Regions from separate parts of the Pantoea vagans genome, predicted to be linked through region 2. Evidence: predicted binding sites of a transcription regulator. Region 2 holds the regulator's gene; the other holds the start of a gene.
What was found. The regulator CRP, encoded in region 2, controls carbon source genes, mostly activating them, when cyclic AMP is high. The targets are predictions, from matches to a motif close to ATGTGANNNNNNTCACAT.
Positions count from the first base shown of each region.

Region 1: the regulator CRP is predicted to act here: its motif matches at 5,850-5,867, upstream of cdd (cytidine deaminase).

Region 1 covers NZ_CP011427.1:1,254,240-1,266,051, reverse strand. Annotated here, with positions in the region: gene LK04_RS05900 (GNAT family N-acetyltransferase) at 298-750, shown strand; gene apbC (iron-sulfur cluster carrier protein ApbC) at 747-1,859, opposite strand; gene metG (methionine--tRNA ligase) at 2,003-4,036, shown strand; gene LK04_RS05885 (endonuclease domain-containing protein) at 4,228-4,575, opposite strand; gene LK04_RS05880 (CidA/LrgA family protein) at 4,727-5,110, shown strand; gene LK04_RS05875 (CidB/LrgB family autolysis modulator) at 5,103-5,795, shown strand; gene cdd (cytidine deaminase) at 5,921-6,817, shown strand; gene LK04_RS05865 (NAD-dependent malic enzyme) at 6,976-8,673, shown strand; gene sanA (outer membrane permeability protein SanA) at 8,934-9,653, shown strand; gene mglC (galactose/methyl galactoside ABC transporter permease MglC) at 9,730-10,740, opposite strand; gene mglA (galactose/methyl galactoside ABC transporter ATP-binding protein MglA) at 10,759-11,812, opposite strand, start outside.
Region 2 covers NZ_CP011427.1:160,948-172,759, forward strand. Annotated here, with positions in the region: gene argD (bifunctional acetylornithine/succinyldiaminopimelate transaminase) at 1-549, shown strand, start outside; gene LK04_RS00720 (YccS/YhfK family putative transporter) at 550-2,625, opposite strand; gene crp (cAMP-activated global transcriptional regulator CRP) at 2,684-3,316, opposite strand; gene LK04_RS00730 (OsmC family protein) at 3,605-4,009, shown strand; gene LK04_RS00735 (phosphoribulokinase) at 4,083-4,952, opposite strand; gene LK04_RS00740 (YheU family protein) at 5,014-5,232, opposite strand; gene LK04_RS00745 (hydrolase) at 5,235-6,251, opposite strand; gene LK04_RS00750 (LysE family translocator) at 6,312-6,914, shown strand; gene LK04_RS00755 (LacI family DNA-binding transcriptional regulator) at 6,916-7,896, opposite strand; gene tauA (taurine ABC transporter substrate-binding protein) at 8,129-9,109, shown strand; gene tauB (taurine ABC transporter ATP-binding subunit) at 9,120-9,887, shown strand; gene tauC (taurine ABC transporter permease TauC) at 9,884-10,711, shown strand; gene tauD (taurine dioxygenase) at 10,708-11,547, shown strand; gene LK04_RS00780 (ABC transporter ATP-binding protein) at 11,652-11,812, opposite strand, start outside.

The DNA.
Region 1 (11,812 bases), 1.1 Mb from region 2:
GCCAACTTCTAATATGCAGTCGTTATCAATTAGATAATCAAAAGCTATCAAAGCGCTGATGCCTGATTCCATGCGGCTTGCCGCGGCATTCTACACAGAAACCCCGCTGATTTGACAGGGTTTATCTTTTTCCGGTGCGACAACTATTTTTAAAGAGCGATTACCATTTGTAGCGGCGGGATTTATCGCGCAGGGGTAAACCACTGTGTTGCTGACCGATGCGCGATGAATCGCGCCGCTACGATTATGTTGGCGATGTGCAGCCTGAAGAGTTGAGAAAGTTTGAGGGAGAGTGACGTGAAGATTCGTTTTTTTGAGGAAGCCGACCGCCCTTTTCTGCGCACGCTCTTTTTGGCGGCGCGCCGTTGCAACTGGACGTGGCTGGCTGGTGATGAGTGGCAGCTTGAGGATTTTGATGCAGTGATCCTCGGCGAAACCGTGCTGGTTGCAGAGATCGATGGCCATCGCGTAGGGTTTGCCGGCGTACTGGACAACGACAACTTCCTGCACAGCCTGTATGTTGACCCGGATTTTCAGAGGCGTGGAGTGGGAAGTGCACTGCTGGAGCACGTACAACATCGCTTCACTTCAACCGGCGCATTGAAATGTCTGATGCAGAATCAAGCCGCCCAGACTTTTTATCTGAAACACGGCTGGCAGCGTGAAGCGGTAGGCGAGAGCGATCAGGGAAAATATGTGCTGATGCATTTTCCGCTGGCGGCACGCGCCAGCAGAAAATCAGCAGGTTAAACCGCGCGGAAAGCGATATCCGCTGGAATGACTTCGCCCTGCCAGTAGAGCTGTGCGGCCACGCGCCCGGCTAACTGGCGATAGAGTGCGGTGAACTCGCTGTCTGGACGGCGGATCACCGTTGGCTCACCATCATCCAGATCCTCACGCAGATTAATATGCAGCGGCAACTGCGCCAGCAGGCGCGTGTGGTAATCCGCTGCCAGTTTCTGTGCGCCGCCGGTGCCGAAAATCGGCTCATGGTGGCCGCATTCGCTGCAGATGTGAATGCTCATGTTCTCCACCACACCCAGCACGGGCACGCTGACTTTTTCAAACATCACAATGCCTTTGCGTGCATCAATCAGCGCGATGTCCTGCGGCGTGGTCACCACCAGCGCACCGGTCACCGGTACGTTTTGCGCCAGGGTTAACTGAATATCACCGGTGCCAGGAGGCATATCTAAGATCAGATAGTCGAGGTCCGGCCACATCGTCTCATTGAGCAGTTGCATCAAGGCTTTGCTGGCCATCGGGCCGCGCCACACCATGGCATTTTCATCAGTAACCAGATAACCAATCGAGTTGGTCGCGAGGCCATGAGCCATGATCGGTGCCATATGCGTGCCATCCGGCGAGGTCGGACGTTGACTCTCGGTGCCGAGCATATTGGGAATGGATGGCCCGTAAATATCCGCATCGAGGATCCCGACGCGTGCGCCTTCCGCCACCAGCGCCAGCGCCATATTCACCGCGGTGCTGGATTTACCCACGCCACCTTTGCCAGAGCTTACCGCGATGATGTTTTTCACCCCGGTGGCGCCAGGGTGATTCTTCACGCGTTTCAGCGTGGCGATGTCATGACGCAGCCGCCAGTCAATGGCGCTGGCATGGGTCAGACGCAGCAATTCAGCGCTGGTTTGCGCCTTCAGTTCTTCAAAGGCACTGGCCCAGGCAAACGGCATCACCAGTTCGATATGCAGTTTGCCATCCAGCAGCGCCACATGACGCAGTGCTTTGAGGGTTGTCAGATTGTGATGCAGTGTCGGATGTTCAAAGTCGCTCAGCACGCCGATAACCACAGCACGCAACGCTTCGGGCGAGTGATGTTCCCGGGATTGTGAAGTCATCCCAACTCCTTGTCTTTTCATAACGCCAAATCACGGCGGTGTGTCTTCAATAATATCAGATGCCGTGCAGTTGTGTTTACGCCAGAGGGTGCTTCGGTTAACATCTAAGCCCGATTTTTTTCTTACGGAACGCTACGCAAACTATGACTCATGTCGCTAAAAAAATTCTGGTAACGTGCGCACTGCCGTACGCCAACGGCTCTATCCATCTCGGTCATATGCTTGAACACATTCAGGCTGACATTTGGGTCCGTTACCAGCGAATGCGTGGCAATCAGGTTTACTTCATCTGTGCCGACGACGCCCACGGCACGCCTATCATGCTGAAAGCTCAGCAACTTGGCGTTGCGCCTGAGCAGATGATCGCAGAGATGAAGCAGGAACATGAAACTGACTTCGCCGGCTTCGACATCAGCTATGACAACTATCATTCGACGCACGGTGACGAAAACCGCCAGCTGTCTGAGCTGATCTACGGCCGCCTGAAAGAAAACGGTTTCATTAAAAACCGCACTATTTCACAGCTGTACGATCCCGAGAAAGGCATGTTCCTGCCCGATCGTTTTGTGAAAGGCACCTGCCCGAAATGTAAGTCACCGGATCAGTATGGCGATAACTGCGAAGTGTGCAGCGCGACCTACAGCCCAACCGAGCTGATCGATCCAAAATCCGTGGTATCTGGTGCGACACCGGTATTGCGTGATTCAGAGCACTTCTTCTTCGACCTGCCGTCATTCAGTGCGATGTTGCAGACCTGGACCCGTTCAGGTGCGTTGCAGGAGCAGGTTGCGAACAAGATGCAGGAGTGGTTCGATTCTGGCTTACAGCAATGGGATATCTCTCGTGATGCCCCTTACTTCGGCTTTGAAATTCCAGGTGCGCCGGGCAAATATTTCTACGTGTGGCTGGATGCGCCAATCGGTTATATGGGTTCCTTTAAGAACCTGTGTGACAAGCGCGGCGATATCAACTTCGACGAGTTCTGGAAGAAAGATTCCTCTACCGAGCTGTATCACTTCATCGGTAAAGACATCGTTTACTTCCACAGCCTGTTCTGGCCTGCGATGCTGGAAGGCAGCAACTTCCGCAAACCGACCAACCTGTTTGTGCACGGTTATGTGACGGTGAACGGCGCGAAGATGTCCAAATCACGCGGCACCTTCATCAAAGCCAGCACCTGGTTGCAACACCTGGATGCTGACAGCCTGCGTTACTACTACGCGGCGAAACTCTCTTCACGTATCGATGATATCGACCTGAATCTGGAAGATTTCGTGCAGCGCGTGAACGCAGATATCGTCAATAAAGTGGTAAACCTGGCGTCACGTAATGCGGGCTTCATCACCAAGCGCTTCGGCGGCAAACTGTCGAGCGAACTGGCCGATCCGGCGCTGTATCAGACCTTCGTTGATGCTTCCGAGAAGATCGGTGAAGCCTGGGCAAGCCGCGAATACAACCGTGCCATCCGCGAAATCATGGCGCTGGCCGACATTGCTAACCGCTATGTTGATGAGCAGGCACCGTGGGTGGTGGCGAAACAGGAAGGCCGCGATGCTGACCTGCAAGCGATCTGCTCCATGGGTATCAACCTGTTCCGCGTGTTGATGACCTGGCTGAAACCGGTGCTGCCATCGCTGAGCGCGCGTGCTGAAGCTTTCCTGCAGAGCGAACTGAGCTGGGATGCGATTGCTCAGCCGCTGCTGAATCATGATGTTGCCCCGTTCAAAGCGCTGTACGGTCGTATCGAAATGGCGAAAGTGGAAGGGTTGATTGAGGCGTCGAAAGAGGACGCGGCAGCAGCAAATAAGCCTGCGGTCACCGGTCCCCTGGCTGATGCGCCAATTGGCGACACCATCACTATCGACGATTTTGCCAAAGTCGATATGCGCGTCGCGCTGATCGAAAAAGCCGAGCTGGTTGAAGGTTCTGACAAGCTGTTGCGCCTGGAGCTGGATCTCGGCGGCGAGAAGCGCCAGATCTTCTCCGGCATTCGTGCGGCTTATCCTGATCCGTCGGTGCTGGTCGGTAAGATGACTATTATCGTCGCTAACCTTGCCCCACGTAAGATGCGTTTCGGCGTGTCGGAAGGCATGGTGCTGTCAGCAGGTTCAGGCGGTTCAGACCTGTTCGTGCTGTCAGTGGATAGCGGTGCGAAGCCGGGTATGCAGGTTAAGTAAGGGGGGCGCCCCTCACCCTAACCCTCTCCCGCAAGCGGGAGAGGGAACCGTTTTCAGCGAGTATTTAAAAAAGTATTCAACCTTATACATCGAGCTAGCTTGAGTCAGGTTAAGCACCCATTTTAACAATTGCTCGGTCGGCCCCCTCGCCCGCTTGCGGGAGAGGGCTGGGGTGAGGGCATCAAGACGCACTATTCCCGCATAACCAAACACCGATAAATCTCCTCGATTACCGCATCAAACTCTCCCATCACTTGATTATTCCAGAACCGAATTACGCGCCAACCGCGCTGCTGCAAATATGCTGTACGCTTCTCATCGTAAATGCGTGCCAGTTCCTCACCATGTTGTCCGCCATCAAACTCAACAATCAGCAACCGTTCAATACAAACAAAATCAACAATATAGATTCCAACTGGATGCTGACGACGAAACTTTGCCCCGCACAAATTACGGTTGCGAAGAAATCGCCACAGACGATATTCCGTTTCTGGCATCATCTGACGCAACGCCCTCTGCCTCTCTGTCTGTCCTTTCATGACGCCCTCCTTGAAGAGGCCGCAGCATTACGCGGGTAAATCCCGTCCACAAGCATTAGCTGCACAAGCAGGAATCTGCATTCCAGTGTGATCGCTAGCACGCTAAACGCTTAATGCGTATGATGAAGCGCGATGAAAACAGGAGCCTGACATGCCCGCCGTGTTAACTGCTTGCTGGCACTATTTGCGTGCCTTTGTGATTATTTATGCCGCGCTGTATGCCGGAAATGGTGTTGCTGCCCTACTCCCGATCACCATTCCGGGGAGCATCATTGGCATGCTCTTGCTGTTCAGCTTGCTGGCGCTGCAAATCCTGCCGGTTGAGTGGGTCAAACCTGGCTGCTATCTGTTGATCCGCTATATGGCGCTGCTGTTCGTCCCCATCAGCGTGGGCGTAATGGGTTACACTGATATTCTCAGTGCCCAATTTGGGCCCATTGTGGTTTCCTGCTTTGTCAGTACGTTTTTGGTGCTGTTGATTGTCGGCATCAGCGCCGAGCGTCTGCAACGTCCGCAGGAGCAGCCGCATGACTGACGCATGGTGGTCGCTACCGCTTACGCTGGTGGCTTATCTGTTAGCGCGCAAGCTGGCAGCGAAAATCAATATTTCCATCATCAACCCGTTGCTGGTGGCGATGGCGATAGTGATTCCCATTCTGCTGCTCACGCATATCCCCTATACGCGCTATTTCGCCGGCAGTGCATTCCTGAATCAGTTACTGCAACCGGCGGTGGTGGCGCTGGCCTTGCCGCTGTATGAGCAGATGCATCAAATCCGCGCGCGCTGGAAAACCATCATCAGCGTGTGTTTTATCGGTAGCATCACTGCGATGGTATCAGGCACCGCTATCGCGTTGTGGATGGGGGCTACGCCAGAAATTGCCGCCACCATCATGCCGAAATCGGTCACCACGCCAATTGCCATGGCGGTGTCTGGCTCGCTGCACGGCATCCCGGCCATCAGTGCTATCTGCGTGCTGATTGCCGGGGTACTGGGTGCGGTGTTCGGCCATATGTTGCTTAATCTGTTTAACGTGCGCAGCAAATCTTCACGCGGATTGGCGATTGGCAATGCATCCCACGCGTTAGGCACCGCACGTGCAGCGGAGATCGATTATCAGGAAGGGGCGTTTAGTTCTCTGGCGTTAGTGATTTGCGGCATCATTACTTCGCTACTGGCACCATTTCTTTTTCCGTTGCTGATACACTGGTTTGGCTAAAACTTTGCGAGAGATCTCGCAAAGTTGAAACAACTGAATCAGCTTACATTGTCATAGCGACATAGATCACATATAACCCCTCAGACGGCGCATCGCCGTTAACGCGTTTATGAGGTCATCACATCATGCATCCACGATTTACTGCTGCTTTTACTGCCCTGCCCGCTTCGTTACAAGCGGCGATCCAACCGCTGCTGGATTCGGTTGATTTTCAGGGCGTACTCCGCCCGCAAGATGTGGCGCACCTGAAGCAGGAAACCGGTCTGGATGAGGATGCGCTGGCGTTGGCGCTGCTGCCGATTGCTGCATGCTGTGCAGTCGCCACCGTGTCTAACTTTAACGTGGGGGCGATTTCGCGCGGTGTCAGCGGTCACTGGTACTTTGGTGCCAATATGGAGTTTGAGCACGCTCCACTGCAACAAACCGTTCATGCGGAACAAAGCGCCATCACCCACGCCTGGCTGCGCGGTGAAGAAAAGCTGGATGCCATCACCGTTAACTACACGCCTTGCGGCCACTGCCGTCAGTTTATGAATGAACTGAATAGCGGTACGGCTATCCGCATTAGTTTACCCGGTCGCGCTATCAGCACGCTGGGTGATTATCTGCCTGATGCCTTTGGCCCGGCAGATTTAAACATTACCGAGCGCCTGCTGACGCCAATCGATCACGGCTTTAAAGTCGAGGGAGATGCGCTGCAGCAAGCCGCGATTGAGGCGGCCAATCACAGCCACGCCCCCTACAGCCAGAGTTTTAGCGGTGTTGCACTGCGCAGCCAAAGCGGCAAGATTTATCGTGGCCAATATGCCGAGAATGCGGCTTTTAACCCGAGTTTGCCGCCATTGCAGGCCGCGCTGATTATGATGAACATGAGCAATGAGGCACTTGATAGCGTGCAACAGGCGGTACTGGCCGAATGTCAGGGTAGTACATTGAGCCAACTTGATGCCACGCGATCGACGCTTGCGGCCTTGGGCTGTGAAGATTTCTCACTTACTTTAGTTTCGAAAACATCAGTTTAGTGATCCTTTTACCGCTTTTGTGACCTGCTGTTAACAAAAGCTGTACATCTGCAGGAAAACTCATAGGATCGGGCGCCAGATCCACTTCACATTGAACAGGACTGGCGTTACCTTTTCCCGTGAGCGTCAGAAAACACTGCAACCGGAGCAAACACTGCATGGAACTCGACTACGAAAGTAAACGCCCGCTGTATATTCCTTATGCGGGTCCGATCCTGCTGGAATTTCCGCTGCTGAATAAAGGCAGCGCATTCACCCTGGAAGAACGTAACGAATTCAACCTCAACGGCCTACTCCCTGAAGCCGTTGAAACCATCGAAGAGCAGGCCGAACGCGCCTGGCGTCAGTTCCTGGATTTCAAAAACAATAACGACAAGCACGTCTATCTGCGTAACATCCAGGACACCAACGAAACCCTGTTCTACCGTCTGCTCGACAATCATCTGGAAGAGATGATGCCGATTATCTACACCCCAACAGTCGGCGCGGCCTGTGAACACTTCTCAGAAATCTATCGTCGCGCACGCGGTGTTTTCATCTCGTATAACAACCGCGACCGGATTGAAGACATGCTGCAGAACGCCACCAAGCAGAACGTAAAAGTGATTGTGGTCACCGATGGCGAACGTATTCTGGGTCTGGGTGACCTGGGTATCGGCGGCATGGGCATTCCCATCGGTAAGCTGTCACTGTATACCGCCTGTGGTGGGATCAGCCCGGCCTACACCCTGCCTGTGGTGCTGGATGTCGGTACCAATAACCAGCAGTTGCTGAACGACCCGTTGTATATGGGCTGGCGTCATCCGCGCATCACCGGCGAAGAGTACGAAGCCTTTGTTGATGAGTTCATCCAGGCGGTAAAACGCCGCTGGCCGAACGTGCTGTTGCAGTTTGAAGACTTCGCGCAGAAAAATGCCATGCCGCTGCTGGAACGCTATCGCGATGAAGTTTGCTGCTTTAATGATGACATTCAAGGCACCGCTGCCGTTACCGTGGGCACCTTGATCGCCGCCAGCCGTGCAGCCGGTAGCCGCCTGTGTGAGCAGAAAGTGGTGTTCCTCGGTGCAGGTTCCGCCGGCTGTGGTATCGCCGAGCAGATCATTGCGCAGATGAAGTCTGAAGGACTCAGCGACGACGAAGCCCGTTCACGCGTGATGATGGTGGATCGCTTTGGCCTGCTGACCGACAAACTACCAAACCTGCTCGATTTCCAGAGCAAACTGGTGCAGAAGAGCGACAATCTGCAGGATTGGGATGTGACCAGCGATTCGATTTCGCTGCTGGATGTGGTGCGCAACGCCAAGCCGGATATCTTAATCGGCGTATCTGGCCAGCCGGGGCTGTTCACGGAGGAGATCATCCGTGAGATGCACAAGCACACCAAGCGTCCAATTGTGATGCCGTTGTCTAACCCGACCTCTCGTGTCGAAGCCACCCCGGCAGATATCATCGCCTGGACCGATGGCGAAGCGCTGGTCGCCACGGGCAGCCCCTTTGCGCCGGTGACCTGGAAAGGCAAAACCTATCCGATTGCCCAGTGTAACAACTCCTATATTTTCCCTGGCATTGGTTTGGGCGTGATTGCGGCGGGTGCAACACGCATCACCGACTCCATGCTGATGACCGCCAGTCGTGCACTGGCTGACTGCTCACCGCTGGTGAATGACGGTGAAGGTCCAGTACTGCCAGAGCTTAAACACATTCAGGGCGTGTCAAAACTGATCGCCATGGAAGTGGGCAAAGCGGCGCAACTGGCCGGTGTGGCTGTGGTGACGTCAGAAGATGTGCTGTCAAAAGCCGTGAATAACAACTTCTGGCTGCCGCAGTATCGTCACTATCGCCGTACCTCGATCTGATAAGGCAGCGCAGCCGGGAAATCAGTACCGGCTGCGCTTAAAAAAACACCAGCCAATCGGCGTTAACTTGCTTACTGTCCCCGCCTCAAGTAGCCTTTATACCCTTCATACTTCGAGTTGCAGGCGCGTTGGCTACATGCATTCACCTCAGTCACTTACTTCAGTAAGCTCCTGAGGATTCATGCACTTGCCGCCTTCCTGCAACTCGAATTATTTTGGGTATAGCCATCCGATTTTTCACCAACCGAGTGCTTACGCGCATGATTAAACGCGTTTTCTTTGGTCTGTTTTTCATCATCTTATTGATGGTGGCGACCGCGCTCGGCCTGGATCGCTGGATCAGCTGGAAAACCGCTCCCTTTATTTACGAAGATGTCACCTCTTTGCCGCATCGTCAGGTCGGTGTGGTCTTAGGTACCGCCAAGTATTACCGCACCGGTGTGATTAATCAGTATTATCTCTATCGCATTCAAGGTGCGCTTAACGCCTATAACAGTGGCAAGGTGAACTATCTGCTGTTGAGCGGTGATAATGCGCAGCAAAGCTATAACGAACCGATGACCATGCGCCGCGATCTGATAAAAGCGGGTGTCGATCCCTCGGATATCGTGCTGGATTATGCCGGCTTCCGTACGCTGGATTCGATCGTGCGCACGCGCAAAGTGTTCGATACCAACGACTTCATCATTATTACTCAGCGCTTCCACTGCGAGCGCGCGCTGTTTATTGCCCAGCACCTGGGTATTCAGGCGCAGTGTTATGCCGTCCCGTCACCTAAAAATATGCTGTCAGTGCGTTTCCGCGAGGTCGGGGCACGTTTAGGGGCGCTGGCAGATTTGTACCTGATGAAACGTGAGCCACGCTTCCTCGGGCCGCTGGTGCCGATTCCAGCCGTGCATGAAGTGCCAGAAGATGCGCAGAGTTATCCAGCGGTGACGCCTGAGCAACTTCTGGATCTGGAAGAGAAGTTGCAGAAGTGAACGTGCTGATTCAGTGAAGGTAAAAAAAGGCCGCGATGTTCGCGGCCTTTTGCTGTGATGTTGCTGCGTGTCGGTCTTATTTTTTACGTGCGTACTTCAGTGAATCCAGTGCTACCGCGAAGATAATGATGCCGCCCTTGATGATGTACTGCCAGTAAGGGTTAACGCCGATATAGGTCAAGCCGTAGTTGATTACGGTAAAGATGATCACACCGGTCACCACGCCAGCCACCGTGCCCACACCACCGGCAAACGACACGCCGCCGACCACACAGGCCGCGATCGCATCCAGTTCATACATAAAGCCGAGGTTGTTGGTGGCGCTGCCGATACGACCCGCTTCCAACATCCCGCCGAAGGCATAGAACACACCGGACAGGGCATACACCAGAATCAGGTTTAACGGGACGTTAACGCCAGAAACACGTGCTGCTTCCGGGTTGCCGCCGATAGCAAAGATGTTCTTACCGAAGCGCGTTTTGTTCCACAAAATCCACACGAAGATGATAGCGATAATCGCGTAGAAGGTGATGAACGACAGCTTAAAGTCACCAAAGCGCAAGAAGCCCTGTGCGAAGTTGGAGAAACCTGAATCAAAACCGGCAACCGGTGAAGCGCCCACAAAGTCGTAGTACAGCGAGTTAATACCGTAAACGATGATCATGGTGCCCAGTGTGGTGATAAACGGCGTCACCTTCAGGTAAGCAATGATCACGCCGTTCACCAGGCCAATCACACCCCCGATGATGCACACGGTCAGAATAACCAGTGGAATCGGAACGGTATCCAGATGTGGGAATACCTTGTTGGCGTTGTCCATCGATTGCAGCAACGTGGCGGCTACTACCGCGGCCAGGCCAACCTGACGCCCCGCTGACAGGTCGGTACCCTGCGTAACAATCAATCCGGCAACGCCCAGCGCAATAATAATACGCACTGAGGATTGGGTCAGAATGTTACTCAGGTTCATTAAACTTAAAAATGTCGGATCCTGGAAAATAATAATCGCCAGCAGTACCAACAGGACAACGTAAATGCCGCCCTCTTTTAACCAGGTTAGCGCATTCTTTTTAGTAGTCGCTTTCATGTTAAAGCCCTTGCTTCATTAAAGGTGTAATGACGCTAAACGCAGGATTTCATTCTGCGAGGTCGTTTTGGTCTCGACAATGCCCGCTACCAGGCCATTACTCATCACTAAAATACGGTCGGTAATACCCAACAACTCTGGCATTTCAGAAGAGATAATAATGATGCCTTTCTCTTTCTTCGCCAATTCTGAAATAAGCTGGTAAATTTCGAATTTCGCCCCAACGTCAATACCGCGCGTCGGCTCATCAAGCATCAAAATTTCCGGCTGAGTTAATAACCAGCGACCAATGATGACCTTCTGTTGGTTACCGCCGGAAAGCGAACCAATTTGCGTATGATGACCCGGCGTTTTAACACGCATCGAATCAATCACCCATTGGGTATCACTTTTCATCCGTTTGTTATCAAGCAGCCCCATACTGGATTTATACTTTTTAATATTGGAAATAAGCGAGTTAAAGCCAATATCAAGATATGCATAAATACCGGTTGAGCGGCGCTCTTCCGTCACCAGCGCAAAACCATGGTTAATGGCTTCATTGGCGCTGTGATTATTAATCACTTTGCCGTGCAGCTTAATCGTGCCGCCCGACTTCTCGCGAATACCAAACAAGGTTTCCACGATATCGGTTCGTTTCGCGCCGACCAGCCCCGCAATCCCCAAAATCTCGCCTTTACGCAGGTCGAAGGAGATATCGCGAATCGATGGCTGGCGCAGCGAGGTTAAATGACGCACCTCAAGAATGGTTTCCCCCGGCACGTTGGTTTTGTCCGGAAAACGCTGGTTCAGTGAGCGACCCACCATCATGGCGATGATCTTATCCATATCCAGCCCTTCCAGCGGCTGGGTGGCGATCCACTGCCCATCACGTAAGATGGTAATCTCATCGCACAGTTGGAAAATTTCTTCCATTTTGTGCGAGATATACACAATGCCGCAGCCGCGATCTTTCAGCTTACGGATAATCGTAAATAAGTGGTTAACTTCTTTTTCGGTCAGCGACGACGTTGGCTCATCCATGATGACGATTTTCGCGTCATAGGAGAATGCCTTGGCAATTTCAATCATC
Region 2 (11,812 bases):
TTGGATGAAGTGCAAAGCGGCATGGGGCGTAGCGGCAAGCTGTTTGCTTACGAGCATTACGGCATCAAACCCGACATCATCACCAGTGCAAAAGCGCTGGGCGGCGGTTTCCCGGTGAGTGCGATGTTGACCACCAACGAAATTGCCTCCGTGATGGCACCAGGCGTGCACGGCACCACTTACGGCGGTAACCCGCTGGCCTGTGCGATTGCCGAAACCGCGCTAGATATTATCAATACACCAGAAGTGCTGAATGGCGTGGAAGCGCGTCGCCAGCAGTTCGTGGAAGGTCTGCAGGCCATCAACAGTCAATTTGAACTGTTCAGTGAGATTCGCGGCAAAGGTTTACTGATTGGTGCGGCGTTGAAACCGCAGTACGCCAGCAAAGCACGCGACATCCTCAATGCATCAGCCGCAGAAGGATTGATGGTGCTGACGGCGGGCACCGACGTGATTCGTTTTGTGCCTTCGCTGGTGATCGAGCCAACCGATATCGCAGAAGGCATGGCGCGTTTCGCCAAAGCCATTGAGAAGGTGCTGGTGGCGTAATTAACTTTTTGGCCGTAATACTTTGAGCCAGCGACCATGATGCGGTCGCTGGCTCCATGCCAGTGAAGAGATAGTGTGCATCACGTTCAGGTGTTGCAAGATGCGCTTCACATGCTGTTCCACAATCGTCACCGGCCCCTCATTCAGATTCTCCGGCGCTTCCAGAATGTTGCTGTCATTGCCTGGTCCATCGTATGCCAGCCGCTGCTGACAGCGTTGCAACGCAATTTCACAGGATTGCAGATAACGCTCCGCCAGTTTCGGCGTCAGCATGGTGTGCTCACGCGCCAGAATCGTCATGGCGTTGAGATGCTCGACGATAAACTGACTGTGTGTTACCCACATGCGCATATCTTTCAGGTACTGCGCGTTGAAGCCCGGTTCGCTTGATGCCTGGTTAAGCGAGTTGAACAGCGCATTGTGCGCCTGATTGACCTTCATGCGCTGGTACGCCAGCTTTTCCGGCGATTGTTCAGGCCCCAACAGCATTCGTAACGCTTCCTGATAGGCTTCCAGCGCATCATGGGCGTTGCTGCGCAGCAATCCGCTCTGCCACTGCGGCCACAGCCAGATCATGCCTGCAAACGCAATCAGACAGCCCATCAGCGTATCCATCATGCGCGGCAATAAGAACTGTGCGCCATTGAGCGACAGCAGCTGTAACGAATACACGGCGGTAACGGTGAAGCCAATCATCGACCAGCCATAATATTTGCGCGTCACCAGATAGCTGGCGAGGGTGATGGCCAGCATAAACAGTAAGGTGACCGATTCGGGTACGGCCAGTCGCAGTGAGGCTGCCGCAATCAGCAAGCCGGCAAAGGTGCCGAGCGCACGGTGCTGAATGCGCACCCGCGTGGCGCTGTAGCCATTCTGACTGACAAACATGATGGTCATCAGAATCCAGTAGGGCTTAGGAATGTTGAAGAACAGCGCGACTGCGCTGCCGAACATTAGCATCACCGAGATGCGTGCGGCGGTGCGTAAAGCGGCAGATTTCAATGACAGATAGCTGCGCAACGCGGGGAAGAACGGCAGACGGCGCTGACGATCCGCCATCAGGTCACGCGTGTACAACGGCTTCTGCGTGCGTAAGACGCGTGCGATACGGCTGAAGTGGTAGTAACAGAAGTTGCCGACCGGATTATCTGGGTGCTGGCGCGCGATTTTTTCCAGCGCCCCGAGTGGCTTCTCCATATGGAAGCGCTCCGGCAACTGATGATAGAGAATCGCATCGGCGAGGATGCGCAGGCGCGCGGAGATGGTTTTCGCATTCCAACGGATCACCGCCTCAGCGTGGCTCTGCTCGACCAGCTTTTGCACCTCTTCCGGCTGATGCAGGCTCACCGAAATGTGTTCCTGTAAATCCAACGCCACCTGAAACGCTCGCGTCAGACGCTTATGGCTGTTATCGCGGCTGGCCGAGAGCATATGCATCTGCTGATAACAGGTGGTGATCAGATCGACGGCTTTTTGCTGGCGTGCCAGTAGCGGCGGTAACGCTTTTTCAGGATCGGTGAGTTGCGTCAGCAGCGTGTATTTCGCATCACAGTAATCTGCCAGTTCGCGATACAGCAGGCTCAGGGTTTCACGCATCGGCTGCTCTTTCCACAGCCAGAACCAAAACCAGTTAAACAGGCCGTACCAGAACGTACCGCCGATATACAGCAGCGGCGGCACCCAGACCGGCATCCTTCCAACCAGGCTGAGGCTAAAGATGGCGGCGATCAGGGTGGCTGGCAGCAAGCGGCCATGCAACGGGCTGATTTCGCCGGTGACACCAATCAGCAGCGGCAGCACAAACAGAATGAGCGGCAGCGGAATCTGATAATCCGTGAGCAACTGGATCGAAAAACTGCCGATGGCAAACAGCGAACCGCCGACAATCAGACGTTTGAAGAAGCGTTTATGCGGGGTATCCAGACCGGCCATGTTGCAGCAGGCAGGCACTAATGAGAACAACAGGCCTTTTTGCAGATCGCCAAACAGCCAGCCAAGTGCCACAGGCAGGCACAGCACCAGCGTTTGCCGCAGGGCGTAGTTGACCTCAGGATGATAGATGATTCGGCGCCACATCAGCTCATCGCAAACAAAAACGGCGCGATGTTGCCATCACGCCGTGGGTGATAAGAAATTAGCGGGTGCCGTAAACGACGATGGTTTTACCGTGTGCGGAGATCAGGTTCTGATCTTCCAGCATTTTCAGGATGCGCCCCACGGTTTCGCGTGAGCAACCCACGATCTGACCAATCTCCTGACGGGTGATTTTAATCTGCATCCCGTCTGGGTGAGTCATCGCATCTGGCTGTTTGGCCAGATTAAGCAGTGTTTGCGCGATACGGCCCGTCACATCGAGGAAGGCAAGGTTGCCCACTTTCTCGGAGGTGATTTGCAGACGACGCGCCATTTGCGACGAGAGTCGCATCAAAATATCCGGGTTTACCTGAATCAGCTGACGGAATTTTTTGTAGGAAATTTCAGCCACTTCGCAGGCAGTTTTGGCACGTACCCAGGCACTACGTTCCTGACCTTCTTCAAACAGGCCGAGTTCGCCGATGAAATCTCCCTGATTGAGGTAGGAGAGGATCATCTCTTTGCCTTCTTCATCTTTGATCAGAACCGCAACGGAACCTTTCACGATGTAGTACAGCGTTTCCGCTTTCTCACCCTGATGGATGAGCGTGCTCTTTGACGGATATTTGTGAATATGGCAATGGGACAGGAACCATTCGAGTGTAGGGTCTGTTTGCGGTTTGCCGAGAACCATTCGCTATTATCCTCTATTGTAATCGTGCCCAAAGCACAGGGGGCAGTTTTCCCTGTCAGGCGGTGTAATCGTCGAGCGTTTTATTTCCGGGTGATTCTTAAGCTACGCTTTTGATTCTTCCCGCCTTCGTCTGTTACGACGAAAATATTTTCAGCACTGTTTGTAGCACAGCTTTTGCAAGCTGTCTTCTGTTGTCTCGCTTCAGCAACAGGCGGAAGAGTCTGGATTGCTGTTTATCAACTGAAAGCGTACTCTGGCGGCAAAATAGCCACTTCAGGAGAAAGAATAATGCAGGCACGAGTGAAATGGGTGGAGGGGTTAACCTTTCTCGGAGAATCCTCATCTGGCCATCAGGTATTAATGGACGGTAATTCAGGGGATAAAGCGCCGAGTCCAATGGAGATGGTTCTGATGGCGGCGGGCGGCTGTAGCGCGATTGACGTGGTGTCTATCCTGCAAAAGGGCCGTAATGATGTGGCCGATTGCGAGGTGAAGCTCACCTCTGAACGCCGTGAAGAAGCGCCACGTATTTTTACCCACATCAACCTGCATTTTATTGTCAGCGGCAAAGCGTTGAGTGATAAAGCCGTGGCCCGCGCGGTTGATCTCTCCGCTGAGAAGTACTGTTCAGTAGCGATCATGCTGGGCAAAGGCGTGGAAATCACCCACAGCTATGAAGTGGTAGAGCTGTAATTCTACTGTAGCGGCGCGATTTATCGCGCGGTGTGATGCACGCCATACATCGTGCCGCTACAGAAATTCTGGATTATTCAATCCGTTTACCTTCTATCAGCCGTTGCACCAGCGGTGTCATGATCAATTCCATCGCCAGCCCCATTTTGCCCCCCGGCACCACCAGCGTATTCATGTGTGAAATGAACGAGCCCTGAATCATTGCCAGCAGGTAAGGGTAGGCAATCCCCTCCAGACCACGGAAATGGATCACCACAAAACTTTCGTCGAGCGAAGGGATCTCACGTGCGGCAAACGGGTTGGAGGTATCCACGGTCGGCACGCGCTGGAAGTTGATGTGGGTGCGAGAGAACTGCGGCGTGATGTAGTTGATATAGTCCTCCATCGAACGCACCACGGAATCCATCACCGCTTCACGAGAATGCCCACGTTCGCTGGTGTCGCGCACCAGCTTTTGAATCCACTCCAGGTTCACAATCGGCACCACACCCACCAGCAGATCCACATGCTCTGCCACGTTGTGCGGTTGGGTCACCACACCGCCGTGTAACCCTTCATAGAACAGCACATCGGTGTTGTCCGGCAGCGGCTGCCACGGCGTAAAGGTGCCCGGCACCTGATTCCACGGCACCGCTTCATCATAGGTGTGCAAATACTTGCGCGATTCGCCCTGACCGGTTTTTCCGTAGTGCTTGAACGTCTGCTCTAATAAACCAAAGTCATTGGCTTCGGGGCCAAAGTAGCTAATGTGACGACCCAGATCGCGCGCTTTACGGATCGCCATGTCCATCTCTGGACGGGTGTAGCGATGGAAGCTGTCACCTTCCACTTCCGCAGCGTGCAGATCCAACTGCTGGAATATTTTACGGAAGGCGAGGCTGGTGGTGGTGGTACCGGCTCCGCTGGAACCGGTAACGGCAATGATTGGATGCCTGGCTGACATAACAGAACTCCCTGTGAGGTCCGGCGATGAGCATTGTTACCACGAATTGCCGCGCGGTGCATTAACCGCGAAAATCTCGCGCAGGCATGATATTCACTGATTCATGCAGTTCAGACCACACCAGCACGACTTCGCCGCGTTCCAGTTGGCGGCGCACATCGGCCACCTTCTGCGCCAGGCTGCGCTCCTGCTCGCCGTAATCGGTACCTTCACGTAACACGAAAGTTTCAATCAGGTTTTCCAGCGTTGTCACTTCAAGTTCTTGCCAGGGAATAATCACGATCACACATCCAGATAGGTTGAAAGCCAGTCAGGTACACGCTGTTCCAGCCACATTTTCGGCTTCAGCAAGGTGCCGCCAACAAAACCAACATGACCGCCTTGTTGCGTCAGCTGATATTCAATGGAGGGTGACAGCTGTTCTGGTTGCGGTATCACTGCATCGGTCATAAATGGGTCGTCTTTGGCGTGAATGACCAGCAACGGCTTGCGTACGCCGCTGAGCAGCGGCATGGCGCTGGCACGTCGATAATAGTCATTGGCATCCAGAAAACCGTGCGCGCGTGCGGTAATCGCATCATCGAACTCACGAATGCGGCGAAAGGCGCGCAGCTGGCTCAGTTCCACCGGCAGCGTGCCGGGCCAGGCCAGCAGTTTACGCGTGGCGTTCTGTTTCAGCTTAGTGAGCAAATAGTGCTGATAGAAGCGCGAGAAGCCGGCATCCAGCTTTTCGCTACAGGGTTCAAGGGCAAAGGGAGCTGAAATCGCAACGGCGGCATCAACCAGAGCATTGTTGCCCTGCATGCCCAGCAAATAGGCCAGCATATTCCCCCCGAGTGAAACGCCCACCGCTGCCGTCGGAACCGTACCCCATTCGCGCTGGAGCCAGTGCAGGAAAAAGGTGGCGTCTTCGGTTTCACCGGAATGATAAATGCGCTGCAGGCGATTGGGCTCGCCACTGCAACCCCGGAAGTGCATCACCACTGCCAGCCATCCGCGTGCCTGGCAGGCCTGCATCAGGCCGTGAGCGTAGGGGCTGCGGAAGCTGCCTTCCAGGCCGTGGAACATCACCATGCGGGGTTTATGGCGCGCCTGCGCGGGATCTTCGCTCCACGCGAGATCAACAAAATCGCCGTCCGGCAGGTCAAGGCGCTGCCAGTGCGGGCGTAAGGTTACGCGCCGACGCAGAATGCGCGGCAGCAGTGTTTGTAGATGCGCGTTACTGAATCCGCGCAGCGGTGTAAAGCGCTCGCCGTCGGGGCGATCAAAATAGCTTGGGTAAAGGCTTGTCTGATGCATAAGTCGCTGATAGCTTCGATGGGTTGTCCGCTTTACTGGGTGAGGAGCACCCGAATATACATGGAACTGAGTCTTTTTTTATCAATGTTGGGCTTTCTTTGGGTCGCTGCCATCACGCCAGGCCCCAATAATATGTTACTTACTGCCTCAGGTGCTAATTTTGGCTTCCTGCGCACCATTCCGTTGCTCATTGGTATCATGATTGGCATGCAAGTCATGTTGCTGATGGTGGCATTTGGCATCGGCGGTCTCATCCTGCTTTATCCTTCTCTGCATCTGGTGCTGAAGATTGCTGGTAGTCTCTATTTACTGTGGCTGGCGTGGAAAATCGCGACTGCGGAGTACGAGAAGCTGGAAACGGAAGACGCCAGCGTGAAGCAGATGCCATTCTGGCAGGGCGGATTGCTGCAACTGATCAACCCTAAAGCCTGGTTGATGGCATTGGGTGCGGTCGCCAGCTTCAGCCTCGCAGGCGATGCTTACCTGCATTCGGTGATAGCCATCAGCATCGGCATGGCACTGGTCAACGTGGTATCCGGCGTAATCTGGATGGGGTTTGGTTCGATGATTGGCCGCCTGCTGCGCAGCCCGCGCGCGTGGAAAATCTTCAACCTCGCCATGGGAGTATTGACGGCCGCCTGCGTGCTGTTGATTTGGCGTTAAGTCAGCTGGAGGCGCGTTCAACGCGCTTCCAGGGTAACACCTCGCGCACCACCTCACTTTGCGGCTGGCGGATGCGATTCAGTAACAGCTGAACACTGCGCGCCCCCAGCCGGTTCATCGGTTGTTCAATGGTCGTCAGCGGCGGGTTGAGGCTGCTGGTAAACGGAATACCATCAAATCCCACCACAGCCAGATCTTCCGGCACGCGCAATCCGGCCTCCAGCGCGGCATGGATCACACCGACGGCCAGCACATCCGACACCGCAAACACCGCGTCTGGCCGTTCCGGGTGCAACAACAACTCCCGCAGCGCAGCGCTTCCCGACTCGCACGAAATGTTTTCAGCATAGGCCACGGCGCCCCAGCTCAGTTCTAACTGCTCCAGCGCCTCACGGTAGCCACTCTCTCGCTGATGGGAATAGAGGTAGCGCATATCGCAATTCACCAACGCAATGCGGCGACGGCCTTTACTGGCCAGGTAACGCACAGTTTCAAAGGCGGCTTCTTTATTATCGATGGTGACGCTGGAGGCCGGGATCGACGGATCGTATTCCGCGCACTGCACCCAGGGCGCATCACCAATCATACCTTTCAGCTCCTGTAGGCAGGCGGCAGCGTCCATGGTGATCACGCCATCCACCACTTTACCACTCAGCAACGCCAGGTAAGCGGCTTCCCGGGGTAACTGCGAGGCCGAATTGCACAACAGGATGTGATAACCCTGTGCCTCGGCTTCAGCTTCAATGCCTTGCACCACGCGCGAACAGAAGGGATTAGTGATGTCTGAAATTAACACCAGTAACATATGGCTTTGCGCGGTACGCAGCTGACGCGCCAGCAGATTGGGTTGGTAGTCGCAATGCTCAATGGCCGCCAGCACCTTCTCACGCGTGTCCGGTCGCACACCGGGATGATGATTTAACACCCGTGATACCGTGGCTTTTGATACGCCAGCGAGATGCGCAACTTTCTCAATCGACATGGATTCAGTACCGGCAACAGGGTTGTAAAATCAGGAGCCTATCAATAACACAGTCAGGATGTGAGCGCGTGACATATTTCTGTCTTTACGCCTTCTTTGCAATTGCGTATTCCGCATAGCTTTGCCCGATGTTGATCTAAGAACAGATTTTCATTAGGGATAATTTTTAATTCCTTTATGAAATTACCCGCACTGGAGAAACTGCCGTCACGACATAACATTGGGGTGAACGATGATGGCAGTGAAAAAAACAATAACAGCAGTGGCAGCAGCATTCGCCCTGATGGCTTTTCAGGCGCAAGCGGTTAACGTGACGGTGGCGTATCAAACTTCGGCAGAGCCGGCCAAAGTGGCGCAAGCCGATAACACCTTTGCCAAAGAGAGTGGCGCAACCGTTGACTGGCGTAAATTTGATAGCGGTGCCAGCGTGCTGCGCGCATTGGCCTCGGGCGATGTGCAGATTGGCAATATCGGTTCGAGTCCGCTGGCCGTGGCAGCCACGCAACAGCTGCCGATTGAAGCCTTTTTGTTGGCCTCTCAGCTCGGCAATTCCGAAGCGCTGGTGGTCAAGAAATCCATCACCCAACCTAAAGATCTGATTGGCAAACGCATTGCGGTGCCTTTCATCTCCACAACGCATTACAGCCTGCTGTCTGCGCTCAAACATTGGGGCATCAAGCCATCACAGGTGCAGTTAGTGAACCTGCAACCGCCCGCCATTATTGCCGCGTGGAAACGCGGTGACATCGATGGTGCCTATGTCTGGTCTCCTGCGGTGAATGAGCTGGAAAAAGACGGCACGGTGTTGACCGACTCTTCTCAGGTGGGCAAATGGGGCTCACCGACGCTGGATGTCTGGGTGGTGCGCAAAGACTTCGCGCAACAGCATCCTGAGATCGTCACCGCCTTCGCCCGCAGCGCGATTGACGCACAACAGGCGTATATCGCCAATCCCGATCAGTGGCTCAAGCAGCCAGACAACCTGAGCAAGCTGTCACGCTTAAGCGGCGTGCCGGAGAGCGATGTGCCGGTGCTGGTGAAAGGCAATACCTACCTGACCGCGCAACAACAGCTCGAACAGTTGGGTAAACCCGTGAACAAGGCAATTGTCGACACCGCGCACTTCCTGAAAGAGCAGGGCAAAGTGCCGGATGCCGCCAGCGACTACAGCAGCTACGTCACCACTCGCTTTGTTGCACCCTTAGCGAAGTAACGGAGGTTTTATGCTCAGCATCACCAACCTGAATGCGCGTTACGCCGGACAACCCGCGCTGCAAGATATCAATTTGCAGCTCGACCAACGCGACCTGCTGGTGGTGCTGGGGCCTTCTGGTTGCGGAAAAACCACACTGCTCAATCTGATTGCCGGTTTTCTGCCGCTGGAGTCGGGCAGCATTACGCTGGATGGCAAAGCGGTGAACGGGCCTGGTGCCGAGCGCGGCGTGGTATTCCAGAACGAGGGATTGCTGCCGTGGCGTAACGTCATCGATAACGTGGCCTTTGGTTTACAACTGGCGGGAATGGCGAAAGCCGAGCGCCGCGCTATCGCCCGACGTTTGATCCGCAAAGTGGGACTGGAAGGGGCAGAAAAGCGTTTTATCTGGCAGCTCTCTGGGGGTCAACGTCAGCGCGTGGGTATTGCCCGTGCGCTGGCGGCTGACCCTCAGCTGCTGCTGTTAGATGAGCCGTTTGGTGCGCTGGATGCTTTTACTCGCGAACAGATGCAAACGCTGCTTCTGACGCTGTGGCGGGATACCGGTAAACAGATTTTGCTGATAACCCACGATATAGAGGAAGCGGTGTTTCTCGCCAGCGAACTGGTGCTGCTGTCGCCGGGGCCGGGGCGCGTGGTTGAGCGTATCAAACTCGACTTTGGCCAACGGTTTGCCGCGGGTGAGCCGTGTCGCAGCATTAAATCCGATCCGGCCTTCATCGAACGTCGTGAGTATGTATTGAATCAGGTCTTTTCCCAGCGGGAGGCGTTTGTATGAGTGCGGTGATTGATGAGAAAACCCAGACGCGGCGCCGCTCGCTGCGCTGGCCGTTTTCACCCCAGTTTTCTCTCAGCTTGCTGAGCGTAGCTTTAATGCTGCTGGTGTGGTGGGCGGTTACCGCCCTCGGTTTAGTCGCGCCTTTATTCCTGCCGCCGCCCCAGCAGGTGTTGCAAAAGTTACTGCTGATCGCCAGCCCGCAAGGCTTTATGGATGCGACGCTGTGGCAGCACTTGGGTGCCAGCCTCACGCGCATGCTGGTGGCGTTGTTCTTTGCCGCACTGATCGGTATTCCGGTGGGCATTGCGATGGGATTGAGCCCCGCGATTCGTGGGCTGCTGGACCCGCTGATTGAACTCTATCGCCCGGTGCCGCCACTGGCTTATTTGCCGCTGATGGTGATTTGGTTCGGCATCGGTGAAACCTCGAAAATTTTACTGATCTATCTGGCAATCTTCGCACCGGTGACGCTCTCGACGCTGGCAGGCGTGAAAAATGCGCAGCAGGTGCGGATTCGTGCGGCTCGGGCATTAGGCGCGTCGCGCTGGCAGCTGTTGCGTTACGTGATTCTGCCGGGGGCGCTGCCGGAAATTCTGACCGGTTTGCGGATTGGCCTGGGCGTGGGATGGTCAACGCTGGTGGCCGCCGAACTGATTGCTGCCACGCGCGGGCTCGGATTTATGGTGCAGTCGGCGGGCGAGTTTCTCGCCACCGATGTGGTGCTGGCGGGTATCGCGGTGATTGCGTTAATTGCCTTTAGTTTAGAGCTGGGACTGCGCGCTCTGCAGCGCCGTCTGACACCCTGGAATGGAGAACAACAATGAATGAACGTGTGACTTTTACCACGCTAGGCCCGCATATCGGCGCACAGGTCGGCGATCTCGATCTCAGCCGCCCGTTAAGCGACGCGCAGTTTGAACAGCTTTATCACGGCCTGTTACGCCATCAAGTGTTGTTTCTGCGTAATCAGGTGATCACACCCGCACAGCAGCGTGCGCTGGCGGTGCGCTTCGGCGATCTGCATATCCACCCGGTTTATCCGCATGCGGAAGGGGTGGAAGAGATTATCGTGCTGGACACCCATCAGGACAATCCGCCGGATAATGATAACTGGCACACCGATGTGACCTTTATCGACACGCCTCCAGCGATTGCGATTCTCGCCTCGAAGCTGTTGCCGGAGAGTGGCGGCGATACCTTGTGGTCCACCGGGATAGCAGCCTATGAAGCGCTGTCTGAACCCTTTAAGCAGCTGCTGAGTGGTTTGCAGGCCGAGCACGATTTTAAAAAATCGTTTCAGGAGTATAAGTACCGTAAAACCGAAGAAGAGCATCAGCGCTGGCAGCAAGCCGTCGCGAAAAATCCACCGGTGCAACATCCGGTAATCCGAACCCATCCGGTGAGCGGGCGCAAAGCGCTGTTTGTGAATGAAGGTTTTACCACGCGCTTGCTGGGATTGAGCGAGAAAGAGAGTGATGCACTGTTGGGTTTCCTGTTCGCGCATACCGCCAAACCCGAGTTCCAGGTGCGCTGGCGCTGGCAGGAGAATGATGTGGCAATCTGGGATAACCGCGTGACGCAGCATTACGCGAATGCGGATTATTATCCGGCACGAAGGGTGATGCATCGGGCAACGGTGTTGGGGGACAAACCGTTTTAAAACGTCCGTAGCGTGTTGCGATTGCGTTGCCGCGGCGCGGCATCATGCCGCACCTGGCGCCTTATCTCGCTACGCTACGATCGTTTTCAGCATACTGTGATGCTTTAACTCGCCAGCATCTGCTCCAACTGCTCTTGCGCATCCAGCCATGCCATTTCAACGTCTTCCAGCGCGGATTTACTTTCGGCCTGACGTTGCAATGCTGTGTTGAGATCGGCTTTACGGCTTTGATCGTAAATCGCACTGTCGGAGAGTAAGGCTTCGG